Regions from separate parts of the Rossellomorea sp. FS2 genome, predicted to be linked through region 1. Evidence: riboswitches for the same ligand, from Rfam matches in the RefSeq annotation. Region 1 holds a riboswitch; each other region holds the start of a gene.
The links. A riboswitch is a leader RNA that binds a small molecule or an ion and turns the genes downstream of it on or off. The one in region 1 is predicted to bind S-adenosylmethionine.

Region 2: another riboswitch for S-adenosylmethionine. It lies ahead of ACNA6I_RS20795 (sugar ABC transporter substrate-binding protein); the one in region 1 lies ahead of fbpA (Fur-regulated basic protein FbpA).
Region 3: another riboswitch for S-adenosylmethionine. It lies ahead of mmuP (S-methylmethionine permease); the one in region 1 lies ahead of fbpA (Fur-regulated basic protein FbpA).

What each region holds. Positions count from the first base shown of each region.
Region 1 covers NZ_JBLRVS010000001.1:1,152,572-1,155,852, forward strand. Annotated here, with positions in the region: gene hemG (protoporphyrinogen oxidase) at 1-1,298, opposite strand, end outside; SAM riboswitch class I at 1,453-1,557, shown strand; gene fbpA (Fur-regulated basic protein FbpA) at 1,640-1,837, shown strand; gene ACNA6I_RS06145 (hypothetical protein) at 1,923-2,384, opposite strand; gene ACNA6I_RS06150 (hypothetical protein) at 2,384-3,172, opposite strand.
Region 2 covers NZ_JBLRVS010000007.1:287,550-290,830, forward strand. Annotated here, with positions in the region: gene ACNA6I_RS20790 (sugar ABC transporter ATP-binding protein) at 1-213, opposite strand, end outside; gene ACNA6I_RS20795 (sugar ABC transporter substrate-binding protein) at 245-1,318, opposite strand; SAM riboswitch class I at 1,418-1,524, opposite strand; gene ACNA6I_RS20800 (hypothetical protein) at 1,916-2,062, opposite strand; gene ACNA6I_RS20805 (CTP synthase) at 2,319-3,281, opposite strand, start outside.
Region 3 covers NZ_JBLRVS010000004.1:173,199-176,479, forward strand. Annotated here, with positions in the region: gene mmuM (homocysteine S-methyltransferase) at 1-55, opposite strand, end outside; gene mmuP (S-methylmethionine permease) at 24-1,439, opposite strand; SAM riboswitch class I at 1,525-1,633, opposite strand; gene nei (endonuclease VIII) at 1,802-2,617, shown strand; gene ACNA6I_RS11505 (hypothetical protein) at 2,835-3,281, opposite strand, start outside.

The DNA of each region.
Region 1 (3,281 bases):
AGCATGACCCCGGGGAATTCAACAGCAAGGTTTGTTTCCAGTTGTCTCACTGATTGTGCATGTTCCATATTGTAATTCGGCATCAGGCCGGACCAGTCCGTTACTTCCTGAAGAATGGGCTGTTTGCCTTTGATGCCGATCGTCGCCTCTATATCCCGGAGTGCTATAAGAAGCAATTCATCTTGAGTGAGATCATGGATCTGTTCCCAATGTGGATTGGAATCCTTATAGAAAAGCCTCACAAGAAGCTGACTATTCAAAGAGGTATGCTTCCACTTCCTGCTGGTCCATGTGCAAGCATCACATTTAACCCCGTTTTGTTCTTCCGCAACGATGAACCCAGTGCCATCTGCAGGCAATACGGTGTCAGGGAGTTCAAATCCAAGGTATATACTTTTAAGGGATTTATTCTTAAGGAGTGAAAAGCCTTCATCCAGTACCGGGTGCCCCAAAATCTTCCTTGCCTGATCGTGCGGAATCGCCAGGACGACTGCATCCGCTGATATGATTTCACCATTGGTGAGCTCCAATGAATAAGTGCCACCGGCTTTTTGCAGACTTTCCAGTCCGTTCCCCTTGTACTTTTCTGAATGCGGCGTGCGCTCATCCAATCGATCGATGATGGCAGATAGTCCGGTTTTAAACGAAACAAATTTCTTATTGGACTTCCCCTGATGTTTTTCTCGGTTGATCCATAGACCCTTCATGATACTGCCATAGTCATTTTTATAATCTAATAGGTACGGAAGTGTGGAGGACATGCTCAGTGTGTATAAATCTCCTGAATATACACCCGATAAGACGGGTGCAATCTGGTTTTGAACGAGCTCTTTCCCCAAGAAGGACTCCAGGAAATCCCCGATGGAATCTTCCTTGGTGAACGTCTCATTCACCGTTTCGAAATCCCGGAGTGCAGCCCTTTTTCCGTCATCTGAAATCAGCGTACTTTCCATCAGGGAATCTATTGTCATGGGGATACCAAACACCGAATCACTTGGAATCTTATGTAATGTGTCCTGAGTATAGATAAACGATGTACCCGTTTCGTTGTACACAAGTTCATCCATAAGCCCTACCTCACCGATAAGCTCAAGTACCCCGGGATGTCTTGATACAATGGAATCTGCACCGGCTTCGATAATGAAGGGATCCGATGGAATCGATTTGATTTTACCGCCAAATTTATGTTCCCCTTCAATCAAAAGGAGCCTTACCTCTTCATCTTTTAAGTATTCCTGAAGGTAATATAGTGTCGTGAGACCGGTGATACCTCCACCGACAACTGCCACTGTCTTCATCCTGTTCACTCCAAACGCTTAATTCATTCTATTCATACGGTATCATGATTGGCCGGGATATTCGAGTGATTCACTCTAAGTTTGTGTGTCTGAAAACGCACATTAAACCAAGTTGACAACTTGGTATACTTGGTTTACAATATAAACAATACAATACTTATCAAGAGAGGTAGAGGGAATGGCCCTGTGAAACCTCAGCAACAGATTCCTAATGGGAACACTGTGCTAATTCCTCAAGCAGCTGCTTGAAAGATGAGTTGAAGAGTCCGGGCAATCCTTCTTCTTATCCCGAAGAGGGATTTTTTTATCCTCTTCCTTACTATCCATGAGGAGTGAATACGATGGAAACTACGCAAAGAAGGAATGAATTGATCAATAAACTGATCGTCCATAAAGTGTACAAAAAAGGAGAAAGGCAACTGTTTGAACTGACCCTTGAAGAATTGGAAGAGGAGTTTCGCTGCGTAAAAAAAGAATGTCACCCACACACTGAGTCCGGCTCCATCCATTGGGTAAATGGTGCCAAAGCGACCCTTTAAACCGATCACGAACCCCCATCTGGTTAGGTTCAAGCCATTCAATAATGAGATATTGAATGGTTTTTTTATGGTCTGTTCCTTCCTTTCACTCTTTTCCTACTGCGGCAATACCCATTGCATGGTGCTCCCAAAGCATCTGGGTCACCCATTCTTCATCCTTGTTCCCGCAGTTGATGATAAGGATGATCTCAGATGGCTGAGCATGATCGGTCAGGATTTGTTTTCTCTCCTTGAACTTAACCAGGAACAGGTCTATAAGGAAACCAAGGACTAGTCCGCTCCCTGCACCAATCAACCCCCAATAGATCGGCCCCCATTCCAATACAAACCCACGACTAGTGGTTATGACCGAAAAGATGACAGCCAGGAACATACCTTTATTGAGAAGGGAATGGCCATCAGAATAATGGATGGAGTCAAACAGCCTTGTTTCTTTCTTCCTGCTTTCTAGGGGGATGGCATATAGATCATCCAATCCCCTCTCTTCAAGCTTGACGATGCTCATCTCAATGTAGGATGAATGATTGAACGATGCGATGATTTGCACTACCTGACCCTCCATCCTCTATCAATCAACAAAGATCCCTTCTGATAATACTTTTTTAGAAGGGCCGACTGTTCCCGGTTGAAAAGTTTATTGTTCTCTATAACCCCCACATACGCATCATATATGGTGAAAAAATAAAAGGATGGCATGTACAATAACCATTGTTTATCAAGCACATTTATGGCGGTTTCCACTCTTCCTAAAATGAGATAATGAATTCCCTCCAACAGGTGGGAGTGGTATACGTAAATAACAGTGGTCACCAGCGTGAAAAGACCGGATACAATCCGATGATTATAAAAATGCCCGACGCTCGGTATAGCCATCGACCAAAAGAACGCTGAAACAGGGCATCGCTTGTCGAGATAGTTGATTTCTAAAGGACGTATAATGAGTCTCTGATTGATGGTCGACTTGTTTCCTATATGACTCAAATAAACCTTATTCAAGTCGACGGCGGTTCTGTAACTATCCCATATGGCAAACAAGTACACCGGAATATACAAGTGCATGAATTGTACATCGAGGACGCTTTTAGCTGCGTCGATGTCACCCATGAACGTGTAAACCATGGCTGTATTCAGATGGATGGTCTGGTTGATATAGATCTCCCAAATCACCAGGGCGAAACCTCTAAGGTATTTGGAAAGAAGGAGATGACCGAATCCCGGAAAAGCCATGGACCACAACGCGGCAATCATGGGGCTCCTCAAATGAATCTGTGTGGTGCCGAAAATACTCACGTATGCAAGATTCCCTTGTTCACCGGCATTATTCAACCGTTTCATTTGATACTCCTCCCTGCTCCATTCTTTGGATAGTTTCTGCCATGGGAAGGGATTCATACCTGTTCAAATGAAATTAAATGATATGTATGAATACCGAATCATACAAAAA
Region 2 (3,281 bases), on a different contig from region 1:
CTTTGCTTCCTTAGGCGTGCGGCATGTCACCTTCTCACCGTTCAGGCGGATCTCCCCTTCATCCTGCTCATACGCGCCGGACAGGATTTTCATCAGGGTACTTTTCCCTGCACCGTTTGCCCCCAAGAGCGCATGCACTTCTCCTGCCCTTACTTCAAAAGAAGCCTCCTTCAGTGCCTGCACCCCGGCAAACGCTTTGTTCATCTTCACCATTTCCACTACAGCAGACACATCGTCCACTCCTTTACGATTCAAATGATGCCTCGAGCTTCTTCAACTCGTTGGAATACCCTTGTTCGCTCGCCCCCCAGCCGTCGATATGCTCACTCAATTGATCGGTGGTGATCGTTTCTTCCGGAAGCTGCTCTTTCTCGACGAAGACCGGTTCAAGCTTCACCGTTTGAGGCGTTTCCTCCCCGTCAAGCTTTTGGTAAAGGAAGCGGACCTGCACGCGGCCGATATCCTTCGGGTCCACTGCTGCGGACGCCACCCATGGGCTTCCTTCTTTCTGGATGATCTGGAGATCTTCGTCGCTCATATCGATTCCGTACACCTTGATCTCGTTTCTCCCTGCCGCTTCGATGGCACGGACGGCCCCTTTGGCGAATTCATCCCACGCGGCCCATACCGCATCGATTTCTCCTTTCGGATACTGCTTCAGGATCGCTTCCATCTGTGCCTGGGTATCCAGGGCCGTGTTGTTGGTCGCCGCTCCGAATGCAGCCACTTCTTTGATATCCGGGTTCTCTTTCAGGAACTCCTGATACGCGACTTGACGCCTTTCCATCGGAGCGAATCCTGCCACCCAGATTTTCACGATATTCCCCTTGCCTCCAAGCTCATCAGAGAGTTTGGAAAGGGTCTGTTCCGCCATCTGCTGATCCCCCTGTTCAAGGACGGTCACACCATCCGATTCCACATCGGCATCAAACACGACGACCGGTATCTTGGCCTCTTTTGCTTTTTCCACTCCTGATTGCAACGCTTCCTTCGTGCCGTGGTCAATGAGGATCCCATCAAACTTCTGGTTGATGGCCGCATCCAGATTCGAAGACATTTTGGCCAAGTCCCCTTCAGAAGTGAATACCTGTACTTCCCCGCCGAATTTCTTCACCTGCTCTTTTACTCCTTCAATATACTGGGCCGAGAACGTCCCCAGGTTGATCTGCATGATCAAGGCAATCTTCTTCCCTGCCAGCGGGTGCTCGGACGTCCCCTGCTTTTCTTCCCCTTTGGATTCTGACGATACGTTCGGCTGACAGGCAGCCAGTGTGATGAGTAGTGTCGCAAATAAGAGTACTGATAAAACCTTTTTCATTCTCTCTTCTCCTTCCGGGATCTTCCCGCCTCATTTTTTCTCTACAAAAATAAAAACCTCTTTTCCTGAGGAAAAGAGGTGTATGTACGGATGAACGCACTCTTATCACTCAGGAATCACATCCTGCAGGTCTTAGCACCTTTCCGTGTATACGGTAGGTTGCCGGGCATCATCGGGCCAGTCCCTCTGCCAACTCTTTATAAGAGAAAACTATGAAATTTTGATTACATATTGGATATCTTAACGAGGTGAGTGAATATTGTCAATATTCTTTTTGGAATTCTATAAGTTTAAAGCCTAATCGTTCTCTCCTTCAAAAAGCAATGAACAGGAACGGGGGGCGTTCCCTTTCGCTGCAGGGACTTGATTTCCACGGGGAGGCAGTCGAGACACTTCCGCTTCCGTCCACTTTGTGGTGACTATTACGTATGAATAAACCACTGAAAGGGTGGTTAGATGGTCCACGGGGTTTTCTAAGTTAGCATTCAGCTATTCTATGGTGAGTGGTGCGGCACGTTGGATGGAGTGAACGATGGGTTATTTCAAGAAAAGGAGGGGCGATTTTTGCCGACTGGATCAAAAATGGGTGTAGCGGGGCTATGATGGGGCTCTTTCATCCCTTAATTTGTAGAAAATCCAATCATTTTTCACCATTCCCATCCCTTTTACCTCTCCACCAACCCATTTATTACCGACTTTTTCATTTTTATTTTCAACTTCTGGAGTTTTTCTACCGACTTTCAACTTTTTATTACCAACTTCCGCTTTTTTATCGAAATCTACTGACAACTTTGACGGGTTATTTTCAACTTGGAAGCTTTATGATCAACTACCAACTTTTATAATCGACTTCCGACCCTTATTACCAACTTCCCCCTGCCCCTACTCCATCCCTTCCCCACCACCCTTCTCTTCCAAAGCAAAAGAAGATGTGATCCTTTTAAACGTGTCAATTCACAAAAAAACCGCCGGCATAAGCCGGCGGCGTTCATGATCGTGATCAGTTTTCTCCGTAAGCAAGCGTCGCTTCGATGAAATCTCTGAAGAGAGGCTGCGGACGTGTCGGGCGGGATGTGAATTCCGGGTGGAACTGGGAAGCGACGAACCATGGGTGGTCGCTAAGCTCGATGACTTCCACAAGACGTCCGTCCGGGCTTGTTCCTGAGAAGACAAATCCTGCTTTCTCCATTTGCTCACGGTAGTGATTGTTGAATTCGAAACGGTGGCGATGGCGCTCATACACCACTTCTCCATCATAGGCTGCATAGGCTTTTGAGCCTTCAGTCAGCTTACAAGGGTAAAGTCCGAGGCGGAGTGTCCCACCAAGGTCTTCAATATCCTTTTGCTCAGGCAGAAGGTCGATGATCGGATGCGGTGTATCAGGATTCAATTCTGCAGAATGTGCGCCTTCCAGTCCAAGGACGTTACGTGCATATTCTACGGAAGCAAGCTGCATGCCAAGGCAGATTCCAAGGAACGGAACTTTGTTCTCACGTGCATACTGGGTTGCCACGATCTTCCCTTCGACACCGCGGTCGCCGAATCCTCCAGGGACAAGGATCCCATCGGCATCAGCCAGTTGTTCTTGAACGTTCTCTTTATTGATGAGCTCTGAGTTCAACCATTTCACTTGGATGTCGCTGTCGAAATGGTACCCGGCATGGCGGAGTGCTTCCACAACGGAAATGTACGCATCTTGAAGCTCTACATATTTACCGACAAGGGCGATCGTCGTTTTGCGCGATAGGTTGCGGACGCGTTCAACGAGCTCTGTCCATTCGGTCATATCAGGCTCATGGCATTCAAGCTTAAGGTGCTGACACGTGAGTTCATCGAGCTTTTGCTCCTGTAGGGATAGTGGGATGGAGTATAGGGTGTCGGCATCTGTTGCTTCGATGACCGCATGCTTGTCGATGTCACAGAACAGGGCGATCTTGTCCTTCATGTCTTGAGTCATCGGCAT
Region 3 (3,281 bases), on a different contig from region 1:
TGGCGTGAGTCCTCAGGATGGCTTCAATGGGATTGTGTTTCACTTGTGTTGACATACTCGACACTCCTTTTCTTTTTCACATAGTTTGTCACATAATACGCCGCATAACAGAAGCCCACGAATGGGATCGTGCAGTAAAGCGCCACCCTCTGACCTTCGTCGAAAGCGATCCCGATAACGGATGCAAGGCAGAGAAGAAACGAAGCAATCGGAACGAATGGATACAATGGGGTCTTATATGCCAGGTCCTTCACACTGTTGCCTTCTTTGATGAAGCGTCTCCTGAAGAAGAACTGCGATGCACTTATGCTCATCCAGACAAATACGACGGCCAGTCCAGAAATCGACACCAGTAGGATATAGACCGTGTCGGGTGCGTAAATGCTTGATAAGAGTGCAAGCCCACCGCCCAACATGCTGGTGATGGTGGCAACGAGCGGGACGCCAGATTTGGTCAGTTTGCCGAAGAAAGACGGGATGGTCTTTTTATCTGCAAGGGACCAAAGCATCCGGGAAGAAGCATACAAGCCTGAATTGGCTGCGGAGAGGATGGCGGTGATGATCACCACATTCATCAGGTCTGCCGCATATGGAATCCCGATCCTGCTGAGTACGGCGACGAATGGACTTTCCAATACGCTAGCCGCTTCGCTTGGGAGGAGGGCAGAAAGCACCACGATCGTCCCTACATAGAAGATGACGAGTCTGATAAGGGTTGTCCGGATCGCCTTTGGAATCGTTTTGGTGGGCTCCTTCGTTTCACCCGCGGCTACCCCGATCAGCTCGGTGCCGGAGAAGGCGAAGTTGACGGCAAGCATTGTCATGATGATGGCAAATGCCCCATTCGGGAATAACCCCGCATCGGTAATATTCGTGAAGAATGGTGCCGGGGATGAATCGGCAAGCGGCACGAAGCCGACGATGGCAGCTCCTCCTGCTATGATGAAAAAGACAATGGCCACTACCTTGACAAGGGAGAACCAGAATTCCGATTCTGCAAAAAATCGGACCGTGAACGCGTTCATACCGAAGATGATGGCTGCGAATAACCCACTCCAGATCCATACGCTCACCGATGGGAACCACCGCTGCATCATCAGACCGGCAGCCGTGAATTCAGATCCAAGGGCAACCGTCCAAGTCAGCCAGTACAACCATCCGACGGCATAACCGGTACCCGGCCCGATATACTTGGCCGCGTAGCTGTGGAAGGACCCCGTCTCGGGCATATGGACAGATAGCTCTCCAAGACACATCATGACAAGATACACGACGATGGCTCCGATCAAATAAGAAAGGATCGTGCCGAATGGACCTGCCTGATGGATGGTATACCCCGAGCTGAGAAAAAGCCCCGTCCCGATCACGCCCCCAAGGGAAAGCATGATCAAATGCCTTGTTTTCATTTTCCTCTTAAAGTCTTTTGCTTCAATTTTCATGTTGGCATCCTCCGCGTTCTTGATTCTGGGATGAGTAGACAAACAAAAAACGCACTCAAAACGAGTGCGTTACCGACAAATAAACTGCTTATCTATCAGGTTTGATCACCCGCTGGAATTAGCACAGTTTCTTCTAAAGAAGATCTGCTGCTGAGGCTTCAAAGGGCCAGTCCCTCCACCTCTCTGGATAAGAATTATGAGATTGGTATAAACATTAACAAGAACCCTCATTCCTGTCAATATAAAAATGAACGCACAAAAAATCTGTAAGCGCGCTCATCCCTCATCCTTAGCAATAAAACACCCTTTTGATTATTTCCATGGGAATACGGGAACGTATATAGAAAAAGGGGGATGACACCATGCCGGAAGGACCGGAAATCAGACGGGCCGCAGACCGTGTTCAAAAAGCACTCGCCCGTCTTCCCGTCATGGAGATTTTCTTTGCCTTCCCGCACTTAAAGGGATATGAAAGTCTCCTGCAGGGAACAAAGATCACCAGGGTGGATTCGAAAGGAAAAGCGATGTTGATCCGCTTCGACAACGGCTATACGATGTATTCACACAACCAGCTGTATGGGCGGTGGTACGTAAAGCAGGCCTATGAATACCCCAAAACCAATCGCCAGCTGCGCGTAGCCATACACAATGAGAAGAAGTCCGCTTTGCTCTACAGCGCCTCTGATATTAACGTCATGCGGGATGAGGAGGTTCATTTACATCCATTCATTGCAAGGGTCGGACCGGATATTCTCAGTGAACACGTAACAAGCGGAGACATCCTCACCCGGATGGAAGCATTCAGGAAGCGCAAATGGGTGCATCTACTGCTTGATCAAGGTTTTGTTGCCGGAATCGGGAACTACCTTCGGTCTGAGATCCTATTCGTCTCAGGGATTCATCCAGCACTCCGTCCCATGGACTGTCGTGAGGACCAGTTGACCCTTGCAGCCGAAGCCATCATTCATCTGATGACGCAATCGTATGAAACCGCCGGGATCACCAATGACCTGCAGTTGGTAGAAAAGCTGAAAAAAGAAGGCGTGACGCGGTCCCGTTACCGCCATTGGGTCTTCAATCGTGAAGGTTCCTCATGCTATCGATGCGGGACCGAGATTGAGAAAATCACGGCCGCTTCCAGAAGGCTGTATTACTGCCCACATTGTCAATCCAAATAAAAAGAGGTTGGTCAAAACAAAAAAGGTCATGACGAACAAATCAGTATAACTTCGCTTTCCGCAGGAGTCTTCGTCTTGCACTCCAATCAATCGCTAGAAACAAGTAAATAGTAATTGTCATGAAACCAATCGAAAACCCGGATTCATTTGCCTTATCCGCAAATGAATCCGGGTTTTACTGTGACTGAAACACATTTGTCGCAGCCTCTATTTACTATCAGATGACGCCGTCCATCCCTGCACTCGTCATGATCCCATCCAGTGCCTCTACAAAATAGGCGTGGTCAAGTCCCTGTTTGACGACGATGTCCTTCATGATCACACCCAGTTCAGTGGAAATCCTCAAGTATTCTGTCGTCATATCATCAAGCTTCTTCCTTGTTTCCGCAGCATTGTCCACGTTCACTTTCTCAATCGTTTTGATCATCTCTTCTGAGATTGCCAGGTATTTGTCCTGCGTTTCTTTGTATTTCTTGATATCCCCATCCACTTCTTTGCTGTTGTCGATCGAATCAAGCAAACCCAAGGCCTCATCATGCATGCTCTTATAGACAGGTTCCTCTATCTGGATGGTCTGAAGTTCCGATTTGACCATCTGTACATCCTCTTCGGTCATGTTTTCCTTAATGTAAAAATCGGGATTGCCAATTCCATAATCGTAGTA